Regions from separate parts of the Streptomyces sp. NPDC107454 genome, predicted to be linked through region 2. Evidence: riboswitches for the same ligand, from Rfam matches in the RefSeq annotation. Region 2 holds a riboswitch; each other region holds the start of a gene.
The links. Region 2 has a riboswitch for cobalamin ahead of metE (5-methyltetrahydropteroyltriglutamate--homocysteine S-methyltransferase). Riboswitches for the same ligand answer to the same signal wherever they lie in the genome.
Positions count from the first base shown of each region.

Region 1: another riboswitch for cobalamin. It lies ahead of nicT (Nickel transporter NicT); the one in region 2 lies ahead of metE (5-methyltetrahydropteroyltriglutamate--homocysteine S-methyltransferase).
Region 3: another riboswitch for cobalamin. It lies ahead of ACZ69M_RS21825 (ribonucleoside-diphosphate reductase subunit alpha); the one in region 2 lies ahead of metE (5-methyltetrahydropteroyltriglutamate--homocysteine S-methyltransferase).
Region 4: another riboswitch for cobalamin. It lies ahead of ACZ69M_RS24355 (ABC transporter substrate-binding protein); the one in region 2 lies ahead of metE (5-methyltetrahydropteroyltriglutamate--homocysteine S-methyltransferase).

Region 1 is NZ_JBVJPA010000015.1:46,847-51,019, reverse strand. Features, by position in the region: gene ACZ69M_RS35010 (GNAT family N-acetyltransferase) at 1-504, opposite strand, end outside; partial or broken gene ACZ69M_RS35005 (CorA family divalent cation transporter) at 623-820, opposite strand; gene ACZ69M_RS35000 (ArsR/SmtB family transcription factor) at 1,681-2,040, opposite strand; cobalamin riboswitch at 2,121-2,330, shown strand; gene nicT (Nickel transporter NicT) at 2,359-3,450, shown strand; gene ACZ69M_RS34990 (hypothetical protein) at 3,613-4,173, shown strand, end outside.
Region 2 is NZ_JBVJPA010000020.1:7,548-11,720, forward strand. Features, by position in the region: gene ACZ69M_RS40385 (hypothetical protein) at 1-35, opposite strand, end outside; gene metE (5-methyltetrahydropteroyltriglutamate--homocysteine S-methyltransferase) at 125-2,443, opposite strand; cobalamin riboswitch at 2,624-2,819, opposite strand; gene ACZ69M_RS40395 (3-hydroxybutyryl-CoA dehydrogenase) at 3,028-3,897, opposite strand; gene aceB (malate synthase A) at 3,894-4,173, opposite strand, start outside.
Region 3 is NZ_JBVJPA010000008.1:213,005-217,177, forward strand. Features, by position in the region: gene mctP (monocarboxylate uptake permease MctP) at 1-477, shown strand, start outside; gene ACZ69M_RS21820 (GNAT family N-acetyltransferase) at 698-1,204, shown strand; cobalamin riboswitch at 1,257-1,395, shown strand; gene ACZ69M_RS21825 (ribonucleoside-diphosphate reductase subunit alpha) at 1,516-3,915, shown strand; gene ACZ69M_RS21830 (ribonucleotide-diphosphate reductase subunit beta) at 3,915-4,173, shown strand, end outside.
Region 4 is NZ_JBVJPA010000009.1:213,006-217,178, reverse strand. Features, by position in the region: gene ACZ69M_RS24365 (acyltransferase family protein) at 1-249, shown strand, start outside; gene ACZ69M_RS24360 (cytochrome P450) at 250-1,425, opposite strand; cobalamin riboswitch at 1,505-1,685, shown strand; gene ACZ69M_RS24355 (ABC transporter substrate-binding protein) at 1,726-2,760, shown strand; gene ACZ69M_RS24350 (FecCD family ABC transporter permease) at 2,772-3,785, shown strand; gene ACZ69M_RS24345 (ABC transporter ATP-binding protein) at 3,782-4,173, shown strand, end outside.

The sequences.
Region 1 (4,173 bases), on a different contig from region 2:
GGAGTGCACGGTGACGCGTTCGAGCCCGAGCTCCCGAGCGCGATCCAGGACCGCGTCGATGAGCCGGCCGCCCAGGCCGCCATCGCGTTCGCCGGGAACGACATACACGCACTGCAGGTCGCCCGATGCCCGCTGCAGGGCACGCGGGCTGGGCACCCGCGGGAGGACCGCCAGCCAGGCCATGCCGATGATCACCTCATCGCGGACCACGACCATGCAGCGATGCGACGACGTGTTCTCCCTCGCCCACGTGACGAAATGCCCCACGAACTCCGCGCGCCCGGTGACGGGAGCGTCTTGGTTCTCCAGGACCCACTGCCATCGGAGTTCAGCGACGACGTCCAGTTCATCGGAGACGACCGGACGGATGACGACGTTGTTGTCCACCCGCGCATTGTGCGGTCGTCCGGCCGCCGCCGTCATCACCGCAACGCGGCCCCACACCCACCACGCTCCGCACCCCGCCACCCCGGTGCGGGCGCTGAACACCGCCTTGGCCCGCATACCGTCCTGCCCGAACAACCGCGCCCGGTCGGCTTGAACAGCATCTGGTCCGGGTCGCAGCCGACCCTGACCTTCACGACCGGATGAGTCCCCGGCCCAGCCTTCGGCAGCCGGTTACTCAGAGCCAGTCCTTCCGCTTGAAAATGAAGTACAAACTGGTGCATACGACCGCCATCAGGGCGATTGCGAAGGGGTATCCGAGCACCCAGTGCAACTCCGGCATCTCCCTGAAGTTCATGCCGTAGATCGTGCCGACGAGGGTCGGGGCGAAGAGGATCGCCGCCCAGGAAGAGATCTTCTTGAAGTCGTCTACCTGGGGGCGCTGACCTGCGGCGATGCCGCATTCGCTGTCTATGACCTGCGTCGACGTGTCTTTCGCGGCCTTTCGGGCTCATGCCGCGTTGTGCAGTCGATTCTCCCCACGCGCTCCCCAGGGCCGCTCAAACTCCCCAGATTCTCCCCAGAGGAGCGGCTCGTCGCAGAGTGCAGGAGACGGTGTTGTGTTGTTTGCGGTGCAGGGGTCCCTGCGCACAGTACGTTATCGACGGACCCGCGCCCTCTGACTGCGTGCTGGTCGATGGGCGGCTTCGCCACAGCCGAACTCGATGTACATCTCAAAGGGCGTGACGCCGGAAGACGACTTGTGCGGCAGGCGCCGGTGGTCCGTGTGGCCTCGGCATGGGCTCCGGTTGTCAGTGGAGTAGGTCCCGATCCCGCGCCCTTGTGGAAGGTACCCCTCGCGGCCCTTTCCAAGGGCCAAGGCGCCATCGAGCGCGTCGGCCCGATCGTCGCGGCGCTACTCACAAGCACGTCCGACAGCGTTCCCCTCAATCTCGTTGACGAGATCGCTCCTGTGCTCCGCGAAGCGACCGTCATCAGCGTCAATGCACTCGGCTATGCGGTACGGCTACGGCCCGCACCCGACGTCGCCATGGCACTGCGGCGCACTCTGCACGGACATAGGCAAGACTGCCGCAGAGAAGGAAGAGAAGGAGCGGACAGCCGCCTTCAAGCACGCTGCGGGCATCCGATGAGGAGATAGGGCGTTTTTGCTGGCTACGGTGGCGCCGTTTGGGACCACCTGGGAGGTCAAGGACCTGGTGGGTCCCTGCGTTGACGGTCACGGTGCCATAGCCGGCCTCAGGGCCGACGGCTCGGCCGGATCGCCCGCCCGGCTCAGCTGTCCTCGGGGACGCAGTGACTCAACAGGGCGGCGGCGATCGGGTCGACGATCCGGTAGCGGACCACCCGCCCGTCCTTCTCGCCCGCCACGACACCGGCGGCGCGCAGCAGCCGCAGGGCCTGGGACACGGCGGGGTCGTTCATGCCGGTCGCGATCGCGAGGTCCGAGACGGCGAGGGGGCCTGCCCGGTGCAGGGTCATGAGGAGGGCCAGGCGTCCGGGGTCGGAGAGCAGGGAGAACCGCTCGGCCCAGGCGCGGACATGGCCGGGCTCGCCGATGGCCGCGATGGCATCGCAGACCCGGTGGCCGTCGATGGTGCGGCGGTCGGCCCGCTCGGCGGGGACGAGGTGCATGGGGACATCCTCGCAGGTAGCCGGATGTGATCTTGCATACCTGCGCGGCTGCGCAGCTATGCAGTGATGAGTGGTCCCCCCTACGGTGGGCGGGCCGTGGTGTTCGGGAAGACCGGTGACAGCCCTTCGAGGTTCGAGGGGTTCAGGCCGGAGCGGCCCTCGCCACTGTGATCGGGGAGTTTCCGTCCCAGTTGTGCATGGTCACTGTCCGCCGCCCGGCGGACGGGAAGGCCGGGACGGACACGCACACACCCGTAAGCCAGGAGACCGGCCACGGCACTTCACGAAGTGATCCACGAGGTGCTGGAGCGTGACCGTATGACCCTGCCCACCGTGCCCACCACCTTTCGCTGGCGACGCGAGGACACCGTCCGTACCGCCGGGCTCCTGGCGGTGATCGCCGCGCTGCACGTAGTGGCGTTCGGCGTCCTGTTCCTGCTCGTCGCCCCCGGGCACTACGAGGTCGGCTCCAAGGCGTTCGGGGTCGGCCTCGGGGTGACCGCGTACACGCTCGGCATGCGGCACGCGTTCGACGCCGATCACATCGCCGCGATCGACAACACCACCCGCAAGCTGATGGCCGACGGCAAGCGGCCGGTGTCGGTCGGGTTCTGGTTCGCACTCGGCCACTCCAGTGTGGTGGTCGTCATGGCCGCCCTGGTCGCGGGAGGCGCACAGCTCGCCGGCACGCTGCTCAACGACGACTCCCGCACCCACCAGACCCTCGGTGTCGTCGGCACGACCGTCTCCGGGACCTTCCTCTATCTCATCGCCGCCCTCAATCTCGTGGCGCTCGCCGGCATCCTGCGGGTCTTCCGGGCGATGCGCTCCGGTACGTACGACGAGGCCGCCCTCGAACAGCACCTGGACTCGCGGGGGCTGATGAACCGTGTCCTGGGCCGCTTCACCAAGTCGATCACGCGGCCCGGGCAGATGTTCCCGCTCGGCTTCCTGTTCGGCCTCGGGTTCGACACCGCCACTGAGGTCACCCTGATGGTGATGGCGGGCAGCGGCGCCGCGGCCGGACTGCCGTGGTACGCGATCCTGTGCCTGCCGCTGCTGTTCGCCGCGGGGATGAGCCTGTTCGACACGCTCGACGGCACCTTCATGAACTTCGCCTACCAGTGGGCGTTCTCGAACCCGGTGCGCAAGGTGTTCTACAACCTCACCATCACCGGCCTGTCCATCGCGGTCGCCTTCCTCATCGGCACCATCGAACTGGTCGGGGTGCTGCACGAGAAGCTCGATCTGCGCGATGCCGTGACCGGTTGGATCGCCGGCCTGGACCTGGACAACGTCGGTTACCTCATCGTCGGCCTGTTCGTGGTCGTCTGGGCGGCGGCGTTGGCGTACTGGCGGCTGGCCAGGGTCGAGCAGCGATGGGCGGACCGTCTTGCAGACGGCGGCTGACCGCGGACGGCGGAACCTCGCTGTCTCGGTCCGTGGGTGAGAGCCGTGAACCGGACGGTGTCCGCGTCCGGCTCATGAGAGGAGGCCGAGCTCGGCGGGGCAGGAGGCGGCAGTGGTGCTCGTGCGCGGGCGGGGAGCGGGGCCCGCTCTCCCCATGACAGCATGCGGGGTGTGAGCGTGTCCCCGGCGGTACGGAGCCTGCGCGCGGCGGTGTTCGCCGCGCTCTGCGTGCTGCTTGCCGCCGGGGGTCACGCGCTGGCCACGGGCGCGGCGCCCCCGGTGTGGGTGCAGGCCGCCGGGTTCGTGCCGGTCTTCGGGGCCGGGTGTCTGCTGGGCGGCCGAGAGCGGTCATCTGCGGCCATCGGCGCCGGGACGTTCACCACCCAGGGCGGGCTGCACCTCGGGTTCGAGGCAGCGCGCCCGCACGCCACTATGGTCATGCACGGCATGCGCATGTCCCACACTCACGCGGTCACCCCACATGCCACCGCCGCGCACGTCGCGGCAGCCCTGGTGCTGACCTGGTGGCTGCGGCGCGGAGAGGCCGCGCTGTGGTCGCTGTTGCGCCGGGCCGCCGCGCTGGTACCGGGCCTGCCGGCCTGGTGGCGGGTGAGCGGCGGGGCACGGCTGGTGCCGGACGCGCTCGATGCCGTACGACTGCGGCGGCGCGCCGACGGCTCACGGCCGCCCGGACGTCCGCTGCTCCGGCACGCGATGCCGCGA
Region 2 (4,173 bases):
CCGTCCACGACGATCTGGCGCGGCTTGTTCCGCACGGATAGGCCCCCCTTCCTGCCTTGGTCCTGGCGGTGCTGCTCGGCGGGGCCGGGACGCTTGTGGCGTCCCGGCCCACTCAGACCATGGGTCAGGAAGCGGGCAGCTCGCCGCGGACCGTGCGGGCGGCGGTGACCAGGTTCTCCAGGGAGGCCCGGGTCTCGGGCCAGCCGCGGGTCTTCAGGCCGCAGTCGGGGTTGACCCACAGCCGCTCGGCCGGGATGGCCTTGAGGCCGGTGCGCAGCAGCTCGGAGGCTTCCTCGGTGCTGGGCACGCGCGGGGAGTGGATGTCGTAGACGCCGGGTCCGGCCTCGCGCGGGTAGCCGTGGGCGGCGAGTTCGCGGGCGACCTGCATGTGCGAGCGGGCCGCCTCCAGGCTGATGACGTCGGCGTCGAGGTCGTCGATGGCCTGGACGATGTCGCCGAACTCGGCGTAGCACATGTGGGTGTGGATCTGGGTGTCCGGGCGGACTCCGGCGGTGGTGAGCCGGAACGCCTCGGTGGCCCACGCGAGGTAGGCGGCCCGGTCGGCGGTCCGCAGCGGCAGGGTCTCGCGCAGTGCGGGTTCGTCGACCTGGATCACCGAAGTACCCGCCGCCTCCAAGTCGTTCACCTCGTCGCGCAGGGCGAGGGCGACTTGGCGGGCGGTGTCGCCGAGCGGCTGGTCGTCACGGACGAACGACCAGGCCAGCATGGTGACCGGACCGGTCAGCATGCCCTTGACCGGACGGTGGGTGAGGGACTGGGCATACGACGTCCAGCGCAGCGTCATCGGCTCGGGACGGGAGATGTCGCCGGCCAGGACCGGCGGACGCACGTACCGGGTGCCGTAGGACTGGACCCAGCCGTGCTGGGTTGCCAGGTAGCCGGTCAGCTGCTCGGCGAAGTACTGGATCATGTCGTTGCGCTCGGGCTCACCGTGCACCAGGACGTCGATGCCGGTCTTCTCCTGGAAGGAGATGACCTCCTGGATCTCCGCCTTGATGCGCTCCTCGTACCCGGCGGTGTCGATCCGGCCGGTGCGCAGGTCGGCGCGGGCGACCCGCAGTTCGTCGGTCTGCGGGAACGACCCGATGGTCGTCGTCGGCAGCAGCGGCAGCCCGAGGTGGGCACGCTGGGCCCCGACCCGCTCGGCGTAGGACTGGGAGCGGCGGGCGTCGGCCTCCGTGACGGCGGCTGCCCGGTCACGTACGGCCGGGGCGTGGGTGATGGGCGAAGTCGCGCGGGAGGCGAGGTCTGCCTGGTTGGCGGCGAGCTCGCCGGTGATGGCGTCGGTGCCCTGGGCGAGGCCCTTGGCGAGGGTGACGATCTCGGTGGTCTTCTGCTGTGCGAAGGCCAGCCAGCGCCGGATCTGCGGCTCGATGTCCCGCTCGGCGGACGCGTCGAGAGGGATGTGCAGAAGGGAGCAGGAGGCGGCCACGTCGACCCGGTCGGCAAGCCCGAGGAGGGTGCCGAGGGTGGACAGGGACGTGGCGAGGTCGTTGATCCAGATGTTGCGGCCGTTGACGACCCCGGCGACCAGCCGCTTGCCGGGCAGCCCGCCGACGGCGGCCAGGGCGTCCAGGTTGGCGGCCGCCGCCTCGGTGAAGTCGAGGGCGAGCCCGTCGACGGGCGCCTTGGCCAGGACGGGGAGGGCGTTGCCGAGCCGGTCGAAGTAGGAGGCCACCAGGAGCTTGGGCCGGTCGGGGAGGGCGCCGAGGTCGCGGTAGGCACGTTCGGCCGCGTTCAGTTCGGCCGGGGTGCGGTCCTGGACCAGGGCGGGCTCGTCCAGCTGCACCCACTCCGCGCCTGCCGCCCGCAGGTCGGCGAGCACCTCGGCGTACACCGGCAGCAGCCGGTCGAGCAGGGTGAGCGGCTCGAAGTCGGCGGCGACGCCAGGGGCGGGCTTGGCGAGCAGCAGGTAGGTGACGGGGCCGACCAGGACCGGGCGGGCGGTCAGGCCGAGGGCCAGGGCCTCCTTCAGTTCCGCGACCTGCTTGGCGGAGTTCGCGGTGAAGACCGTGTCAGGACACAACTCGGGGACCAGGTAGTGGTAGTTGGTGTCGAACCACTTCGTCATTTCGAGCGGGGCGACGTCCTGGGTGCCGCGGGCCATGGCGAAGTAGCCGTCGAGCGCGTCGGCTTCGACGGCGGCCCGGTGCCGCTCGGGGATCGCGCCGACCATGACGGTGGTGTCGAGGACGTGGTCGTAGTACGAGAAGTCGCCGGTGGGTACCTCGTGGACGCCGGCGTCGGCGAGCTGCTGCCAGTTGCTCCGGCGGAGTCCGGCGGCGGTTTCCCGGAGGGTGTCGGCGGAGACGCGGCCCTTCCAGTAGCCCTCGATCGCCTTCTTCAGTTCCCGGTTCTGGCCCTGGCGGGGGTAGCCGTACACGGTGGCCCGTGCTGCCGCGGCTGCGGACTTCGCTGTCACGGAGATCTCCTTCGCGAGACGATTCCCTGGGATCCCGGCGACGGGACGAGAGCGCGAAGGTGATGACGAACCGGACGGCGACGACCTCGCGCGGCAAAGGCACGGTCGTCCCGACTGGTATGTACGCCGACCCGCCCACGAGGTCACCGGGGTATCCGCACACGCTCTTGCGCGCGCGGGCAACGGGCAGGTCTTCGGACTCGCGGGCCCGCCCTCCTGACGGAGGACACCTACTGGCCGTCGCTTCCCAGGCCCGGTACGTCGGGTCCAGTGCGTATGACGGCGGTCGTTCCCACTCACCGCTGCGGGGCAGTCCCGGATTCCCACCGGGTTCCCTCTTGCGACACCCCGCCTGGCTGACGGGGCGAACCAGCTGCACCCGCCACCCTAAGGGGCCGCCACCGAATACGGAGCGTCGCGTCCATCATTCGGATGGTGAGTCGGCACACGCGGATGACGGGTGTGAAACGGGCCGAGGGCGGGAAACGCCGCACACGCGTCTCCCGCCCTTCCCCAGTCGGCGCCTGCCGGACCCTCACCCGGCGGCGCGCTCCAGGCTCCTCAGCCCGGAATCGCCAGGATCCTCAGTCCTGGACGTAGGTGTGGAACCCCCGGCCGGTCTTACGGCCGAGCAGCCTCGCCTCGACCATCCGCTGGAGCAGCGGGGGCGGGGCGTAGAGGGGTTCGCGGAACTCGTCGTAGAGCGACTCGGCGATGGCGGCGACGGTGTCGAGGCCGATCAGGTCGGCGAGCTTCAGGGGGCCCATGGGGTGGGCGCAGCCCAGCTCCATGCCGGTGTCGATGTCGGTGGCGGTGGCGAAGCCGGACTCGGCCATCCGGATCGCGGACAGGAGGTAGGGGATGAGGAGGGCGTTGACGACGAACCCCGCCCGGTCCCGGGAGTGGATGACCGTCTTGCCCAGCGTTTCGGTGGCGAAGTGCTCCACGGCGGCGACGGTCCCGGGCGCGGTGTGCAGGGAGGTCACGACCTCCACGAGCGGCAGCACGGGGACGGGGTTGAAGAAGTGCAGTCCCACGACCCGGTCGGCCCGGCTGGTCGCCATGCCTAGCCGCATGATTGGGAGGGAGGAGGTGTTGGTGGCCAGGACCGCGTCCGGGTCTTCGACGACCTTGTCGAGGGCGGCGAAGATCTCGGTCTTCGCGTCGGCGTTCTCGATGACCGCCTCGACGACCAGCTGCCGGTCGGCCAGGTCGTCCAGTTCGCCGGTGAAGGCGAGTCGGGCGAGGGCGTCCCGGGCGGTGGCCGGGTCCAGCTTGCCGCGCTGGACGGCACGTTCGAGTGAGGAGGTGACCCTGTCCCGCGCCGCGCGGGCGGCCGTGGCGTCGGCCTCGCAGACCACGGTGTCCAGACCGGCCCGTGCGCACACCTCGGCGATACCGGCGCCCATCTGACCGCCGCCGACGATCCCGACGCGCTGGATGCGGGCGCTCATGACCGGGGCTCCGCGCGCTGCACGAGGTGGCGGGAGTAGGCGTCCGGGGTGAAGAAGAGGGGCAGTTCGGGGGCGAGAGCCGTCCGCTCGAAGAGCTCCCGTGCTTCCTCGACGGGTGCCCAGGGGCGGACGACGCCGAGGGCGGCCGTCTCGTCGTCGAGGATGGTCAGGACGGTCTCGCGGTCGATCACCTGGTGTCGTAGCCACTGCCAGATCTGCACGCGGGCGATCTCGGCGGTGGCCGCGTCCTCCATCAGGCCGTCGATGGCGACCGCG
Region 3 (4,173 bases), on a different contig from region 2:
AGGGTCTCCAAGCTGGTGTCGCTGCTGGTGAAGGTGGGCGCGCTGGTCTTCGTCCTGACGATGGACAAGACGGTCGCGATCAACTTCCAGCTCCTGGGCGGCATCTGGATCCTCCAGACCTTCCCGGCGCTGGTCGGTGGCCTGTTCACCCGCTGGTTCCACCGCTGGGCGCTGCTCGGGGGCTGGGCGGTGGGCATGCTGTACGGCACGCTCGCCGCGTACGGGGTCGCCTCTCCGACCCAGAAGCACTTCGGCGGCAGCTCGAAGGAGATCCCGGGCATCGGGGAGATCGGCTACATCGGTCTGACGGCCTTCGTCATGAACGTCGTGGTCAGCGTCGTCCTCACCTTCGCCCTCCGCGCCTTCAACGCGCCGGACGGCGTCGACGAGACGTCTCCGGAGGACTACACGGCGGATGCGGGGGACGCGGGCGTCGTGACGGAACTGCCTCCGGCCACGGCGGGTTCCACCCACTGAGCCCGGGGCTGCGCCCCCGGACCTCCGGTGGGTTCTTCGGCTGCGGGCCCGGTGGGGGCTTCTCGCGCAGTTCCCCGCGTCCCTAAAGGCCCGGGGCGCGGGGAACTGCGCGCCAAGCCCCCACGCACCCGCAGCCGCGCAACCGCACCAACAACCCCCCACGGGCCGTCGGACATAAATCCGGCGGCCCGTTCCCGCGTCCTGTTGCACACTCACCGGCATGGACATCCGCATCAGACACGCCCACCCCCACGAATACGACCGCATCGGCGAGATCACCGCACAGGCCTACCTCGGCGACGGCCTGCTCGACTTCGGGGAGAACGACGAGTACCTCGGCGAACTGCGAGACGTGGCGAAACGAGCCACCGCCGCGGAGGTCCTCGTCGCCGTGGACCACGACCGCATCCTCGGCGCCGTGACCTTCGTACCGCGTGGCGGCCCCATGGCCGACATAGCCCGCCCCGGCGAAGCCGAGATCCGTATGCTCGCCGTCGCACGCGAGTCCCGCGGCCGAGGTGCCGGCGAGACCCTCGTCCGCGCCTGCGTCGACCACGCACGCGCCACCGCGGGCTGCGTACGCGTCGTGCTCTCCACCCAGCGCACCATGCATGCCGCCCACCGCATCTACGAACGCCTCGGCTTCACCCGCACCCCCGACCGCGACTGGAACCCCCTCCCGGAGCTCGACGACATCACTCTCCTCACCTACGAGTTGACACTCTGACACCGGCACGACACAACATCTGGTGGTGTCACCGCAGCCCGGCACAAGATGTATGCTCATGCTCGCTGTCGCCGCAGGGGAATCCGGTGCAAATCCGGAACTGTCCCGCAACGGTGTACTTGTACGTGTTCGCACACTCGCGCCCATGTACTCGCGTCAGTCCGAGGACCTGCCGACAGCGCGCCCGGCCATCCGGCCCGGGTGCATGACGTCCGGGCCTCGCGGAATGGGCCGGTGGACGCGACGCCGCGTGCGCTCGTGAGCTGCCCTGCCCTCCGCCAGGCCCCGTGCCGAGCGAGGGAGAGCCCCAAGTGACCATCGCGCCAGCCGACCCGGCTTCAGCTACCGCTTTCGCACAGCAGGAGCGGAAGCAGGTCCCGGTGGAGACGGACGGTCCCGGTACCACTCTGCTGCGTACCCTGACCGACCTCACCGCCGACCTCCCCGGCGCCGACCCCGGCCGGGTCGCCGCCGCCACGCTGCGCGGCCGGTCCGCGCACGCGGACGACACGGAGCTGCGCGAACTGGCCACCGAGGCGGCCGCGGGCCTCATCTCCGAGGACCCCGTCTACTCCCGGCTGGCGGCCAGACTGCTGACGATCAGCATCGCGGCGGAGGCCGCCTCGCAGGGCGTCACGTCCTTCTCCGGGTCGATCGCCGCGGGTCACCGCGAGGGCCTGATCGCCGACCGCACGGCGGAGTTCGTCCGGCTGCACACGGCCCGGCTGGACGCGCTGATCGACATCGACGGCGACGACCGCTTCGGCTACTTCGGCCTGCGCACCCTGCACAGCCGCTATCTGCTCCGGCACCCGATCACCCGCAAGGTCATCGAGACGCCCCAGCACTTCATGCTGCGCGTGGCGTCGGGCCTGGCCGAGGACGACACGAACCGGGCCCTGGACGAGGTCGCGGCGCTCTACGGGCTCATGAGCCGTCTCGACTACCTCCCCTCCTCCCCCACGCTGTTCAACTCCGGTACGCGGCACCCGCAGATGTCGTCCTGCTACCTCCTCGACTCCCCGCTGGACGAGCTGGACTCCCTCTACGACCGCTACCACCAGGTGGCCCGCCTCTCGAAGCACGCGGGCGGCATCGGTCTTTCGTACTCCCGGATCCGTTCGCGCGGTTCGCTGATCCGCGGTACGAACGGGCACTCAAACGGAATCGTCCCGTTCCTGAAGACCCTCGACGCCTCGGTCGCCGCGGTGAACCAGGGCGGCCGGCGCAAGGGCGCGGCCGCGGTCTACCTGGAGACCTGGCACTCCGACATCGAGGAGTTCCTGGAGCTGCGCGACAACACCGGTGAGGACGCCCGCCGTACGCACAACCTGAACCTCGCGCACTGGATCCCGGACGAGTTCATGCGCCGGGTCGACGCCGACGGGCAGTGGTCCCTCTTCTCGCCCTCCGACGTGCCCGAGCTGGTCGACCTGTGGGGCGACGAGTTCGACGCGGCGTACCGCGGGGCGGAGGCGGCCGGCCTCGCCAGGAAGACCATCCCGGCCCGTGACCTCTACGGCCGCATGATGCGCACCCTCGCGCAGACCGGCAACGGCTGGATGACCTTCAAGGACGCCGCCAACCGCACCGCCAACCAGACGGCGGAGCCGGGCCACACCGTCCACTCCTCGAACCTCTGCACCGAGATCCTGGAGGTCACGGACGACGGGGAGACGGCGGTCTGCAACCTCGGCTCGGTCAACCTCGGCGCCTTCGTGGTCGACGGGGACATCGACTGGGAGCGGCTGGACGAGACGGTCCGTACCGCCGTCACCTTCCTCGACCGTGTCGTCGACATCAACTTCTACCCGACCGAGCAGGCCGGCCGGTCGAACGCGAAGTGGCGGCCCGTCGGCCTCGGCGCGATGGGTCTGCAGGACGTCTTCTTCAAGCTGCGCGTCCCCTTCGACTCCCCGCAGGCCAAGGCCCTCTCCACCCGGATCGCCGAACGGATCATGCTCGCCGCGTACGAGGCCTCGGCCGACCTCGCGGAGCGCAGCGGCCCGCTCCCGGCCTGGGAGAAGACCCGTACGGCCCGTGGCGTCCTGCACCCCGACCACTACGGCGTGGAGCTGACCTGGCCGGAGCGCTGGGCGGCCCTGCGGGAGCGTATCGCCGCAGTCGGCATGCGCAACTCCCTCCTCCTCGCCATCGCGCCCACCGCCACCATCGCGTCCATCGCGGGTGTGTACGAGTGCATCGAGCCTCAGGTGTCCAACCTGTTCAAGCGCGAGACGCTCTCCGGTGAGTTCCTCCAGGTCAACTCCTACCTGGTGGACGAGCTGAAGAAGCTCGGCGTGTGGGACGCGCAGACCCGCGAGGCGCTGCGCGAGTCCAACGGTTCGGTGCAGGGCTTCACTTGGGTCCCGCAGGACGTCCGCGACCTGTACCGCACGGCCTGGGAGATCCCGCAGCGCGGCCTGATCGACATGGCTGCCGCCCGCACCCCGTTCCTGGACCAGGCCCAGTCCCTGAACCTCTTCCTGGAGACGCCGACGATCGGCAAGCTCTCCTCGATGTACGCGTACGCCTGGAAGTCGGGCCTGAAGACGACGTACTACCTGCGCTCCCGCCCGGCGACCCGTATCGCCCGTGCCGCCCAGGCGCAGGCCCAGCCCGAGAAGACCATCCCCGTGCAGGCGATCCCCGACGAGGACGCCGTCGCCTGCTCCCTTGAGAACCCCGAGTCCTGCGAGGCCTGCCAGTAATGAGCTCCACCGAGAAGAACCTGCTCGACCCGGGCTTCGAACTCACCCTCCGCCCCATGCGCTACCCGGACTTCTACGAGCGCTACCGGGACGCCATCAAGAACACCTGGACCGTGGAGGAGGTCGACCTCCACTCGGACGTGGCCGACCTCGCGAAGCTCTCGCAGGGTGAGCAGCACATGATCGGCCGGCTGGTCGCGTTCTTCGCGACGGGCGACTCGATCGTGTCGAACAACCTCGTGCTGACCCTCTACAAGC
Region 4 (4,173 bases), on a different contig from region 2:
CCCAGTTTGTGGCGGCATCCGGCCCTCGTCCGGCTGGGTGAACTCTCCTTCGCCTTCTACATGGTCCATCTGCTCGTGCTGCGCGCGGGACAGCACCTGTTCAAACCGTCGCCGATCGGCGCGATCAGCGCCTTCGCGGTGTCCCTGGCATTCGCCTGGCTCCTGTACGAGTACGTGGAGGTTCCCGCCCGGCGATGGCTTCTGCGGCCCTTCCTGAGATCGCTGCGACGCACCCCGGTGTCACGCTGATCAGGCGGGTCTGTCCCACAGGACATGCAGGGTGGGCGGCTTGCGGAAGACCAGCCCCTGCGGAGCGGCCGGACGGGCCGGGTCGAGGCGCAGGGCGGGCAGGCGTTCGAGCAGGCGCTGAAGGGCGATACGGGTCTCCAGCCGGGCGAGGTGCGCGGCGATGCAGTAGTGCGGGCCGTGCGCGAAGGCCAGCTGGAGACGCGCGTTCTCGCGGCGGACGTCGAACCGATCGGGATCGGGGAAGACGGCCGGGTCACGGTTGGCACCGGCCAGGGAGACGGTGACCAGTTCACCCCGCCGGATCGTGGCCGGGCCGAGGACGGTGTCACGGGTGGCGTACCGGTCCACGACCGCCGCTCCGGGTTCGAGGCGCAACGATTCCTCGATCGCGCCGTCCAGCAGGCCGTCGTCATCGCGGACGAGGGCGAGTTGGCCGGGGTGTCGCAGCAGGTGCAGCAGCGCGTTGGTGATCATCGCCTCGGTGGTCTCTATCCCGCCGAACATCAGCACCGCGGCGTTGGACGCCACTTCGGGCAGCGCCAGCCGCTCGGCGGCGGAGCCGAGGAGCGACGCCGCGCCCCGGTCGGCGACGGTGGCTTCGACGGCGGCCCTCAGCCGCGCGTACGCCTCGGCGCCCGCGGGTGCCGCCGCGTGTCCCGCGGTGATGTCCGAGACCGACCGCACGATGGAGTCGTACCAGGAGAGCACCGTGTCCGCGCTGGTGCCGACAAGGCCGAGCGCCTCGGTCACGACGGCGACGGCGAGCGGGCCGGCGAAGGCACGCCGCAGTTCGACGGCGCCCGCCGGTTCCAGCGTGGTGATGAGCCGGTCGGTCTCCCGCTCGATGAACGAGGCGAAGCCGTCGCGTACTTCCCTGGGGCGGAAGGGAGCGGTGAAGGGCTCCCGGTGGCGGGCGTGCTCGTCACCGTCCAGGGACAGCATGCTCGGGCCGACGACCTGTGCGGTGGAGAACCGGGGGTCGTCGACGGTGAAGGTCGCGGGGTCCCGCATCACGTTCAGCGCGAGATCGCGGCGGGTCACCAGCCAGCCGTCCAGCTCCGGCAGCCAGGAAACGGGCTCGTGGGTACGCAGTCGCGCCAGGCGAGGATGCGGATCCGCGGCGAGTTCGGCGAGCGTGGTCGCGGCGCCGAGCGGGAAGGAGCCGGCGGCGCTCATCGCAAGCCCTGGCCGGGCACGGGGAATTGGATCACAGCCAAGGCTAACAATCGTGCGGAAGCCGCGGCTGAGAGGGGCGTGATAATTTGCCGAGGCCAGTCAAGGGAATCCGGTGCGAATCCGGAGCTGACGCGCAGCGGTAAGGGTGACGGGCGGGGCAACACGAAGCCACTGGACGGCGGTCATACGTGACCGGAGTCCGGGAAGGCGCCTCGTCCGGCCGATCCCGAGTCCGAAGACCTGCTGGCGGACCGTACGAACGGGCCCCGCGCCTGGGCCCTCGACGCCAGAGGATGTCCCGTGCCCGTTGCGCGCCCAGCCCGCCGCTGTGCCCTGCTCCTTTCCGGAGCCCTGTTGCTGACCGCTTGTGGCGGCGGCTCGTCCGCCGACGGAGGCAAGTCCCCGGAATCCACCGGTGCGGTGCCGCTCGACAACTGCGGCCGGAAGATCACGATCGCCTCCGCGCCGAAGCGGGCCGTGTCCCTGAACCAGGGCAGCACGGAGATCATGCTGTCCCTAGGCCTCGCCGACCGCATGGTGGGCACCGCCACCTGGACCGACCCGGTCATGAAGGGCCTGGAGAAGGCCAACGGGAAGGTGCCGCGGCTCGCGGACGACGCTCCCTCCTTCGAGAAGGTCCTCGACGCCGAACCCGACTTCGTCGCCGCCTCCTTCGCCTCGACCCTGGCCAAGGGCGGTGTGGCTCCGCGCGAGAAGTTCGCGGAACTGGGTGTGCCCACGTACCTCTCGCCCGCCGACTGCGAGGGCAAGGACAACAGCGGTGACGGCGACGGAGTGCGCACCGGCCCGCTGACGATGGAGGCGGTCTACGGCGAAGTACGCGACCTGGCCAAGATCTTCGGCGTCGAGGAGCGCGGCACCACACTCGTCGCGGACCTGAAGGCACGGGTGGCGAGGGCCATCGACGGGATCGACGCGTCCGACACCACGGTCCTGTACTGGTTCGCCAACCAGGAAGCCCCGTACATGGCGGGCTGCTGCGGCGCCCCCGGCATCATCACCAACGCCCTCGGCGCGAAGAACGTCTTCGCCGACACCCAGCAGGAATGGCCCCAGATCAACTGGGAGACCGTCGCCGACCGCGATCCCGACGTCCTGGTGATCGGTGACCTCACCCGCAGGTCGCAGACCGCCGAGACCGCCGCGAAGAAGATCGAGTTCCTGGAGACCAATCCGGCCACCAGGAGCATGGACGCGGTGAAGAACAAGCGGTACGTGCTGCTCAGCGGGCAGGCGATGAATCCGACCATCCGCACGGTCGAAGGTGTCGAGAAGGTGGCCGCGGCACTGCGCGCGTACGGGCTCGCCGGGTGACCACCGCCGCCATGACCTCCGCCGTGGTGCGTGCGGCGGCCGGGCTCGCCGTGCTCGTCGCGTCCGTGGCGGTGGCCATCACCATCGGCCCCGCGGACATAGGCGTCGGGGAGGTCTGGTCCGCGGTGGCCTCCCACCTCGGTGGCCGGACCTCGGAGCTGTCACCCATCCGCGACGGCATCGTGTGGAACCTGCGGTTGCCCCGCACCCTGCTCGCCGCGGTCTGCGGCGCCGGGCTCGCGGTGTGCGGGGCGGTCATGCAGTCCCTGCTGCGCAACCCGCTCGCCGACCCCTTCGTCCTCGGCGTCTCCTCCGGGGCCTCGACGGGGGCCGTCGTGGTCGTCGTACTGGGCGTCGGCGGTGGAGTGCTGTCCGTCTCCGGGGGCGCCTTCGTGGGCGCGCTGTGCTCCTTCGCCCTGGTGCTGCTGCTCAGCCACACCCTCGGCGGCACGACCGATCGGGTGGTGCTCGCCGGGGTCGCCGCCATGCAGCTGTTCTCCGCGCTCACCTCCTTCGTCGTGATGACGGCGGCCGACGCCGAGACCACCCGCGGTGTCCTGTTCTGGCTGCTGGGCTCGCTGGGCGGTGCGGACTGGACCGACGTATGGCTGTGCGCGGCCGTCCTCGCGATCGTCCTGCTGGTCTGCCTCGGACACGCGCGCACACTCGACGCCTTCGCGTTCGGGCCGGAAGCGGCGGCCTCCCTCGGCGTCTCCGTGGCCCGTACCCGGCTGGTGCTCCTGTGCGGCACGGCGCTGCTGACCGCAGCGCTCGTCAGCGTGGCCGGCGCGATCGGCTTCGTGGGCCTCGTCCTGCCGCACGCCGCACGCGCCCTCGGCGGCCCCGGACACGCCCGGCTGTTGCCGGTGACCGCGCTCACCGGGGCGGTCTTCCTGGTCTGGGCCGACACCGTGGCCCGTACCGCACTCGACCCGCAGGAGGTGCCGGTGGGTGTGGTCACCTCACTGATCGGCGTGCCCGGCTTCGTGCTGATCCTGTACCGCACCCGAAGGGTGAACCGATGACGCTCGGCGCCGACCGTGTCTCCCGCACCGCCGCCGGCCGGCTGATCCTGGACGGCGTCGACCTCACACCCCTGCCTGGATCCCTCACCGGTCTGCTCGGCCCCAACGGCTCCGGCAAGTCCACCCTGCTGCGTCTGCTCGCGGGTGTCCTCACTCCCGCCTCCGGCGTCGTCACCCTCGACGGGCACCCGCTCGGTGACCTCGGCCGCCGGGCCGTCGCCCGGCGCGTCGCCGTCGTCGAACAGCAGGTCGACACCCAGCTCGACCTGAGCGTGCTCGACGTCGTACGTCTCGGCCGCATCCCCCACCGACGCGCCTGGTCGCCCCCGACTCCGGCCGACGAGAAGGCCGTTCGCACCGCGCTGGAGCGTACGGACCTGACCGACAA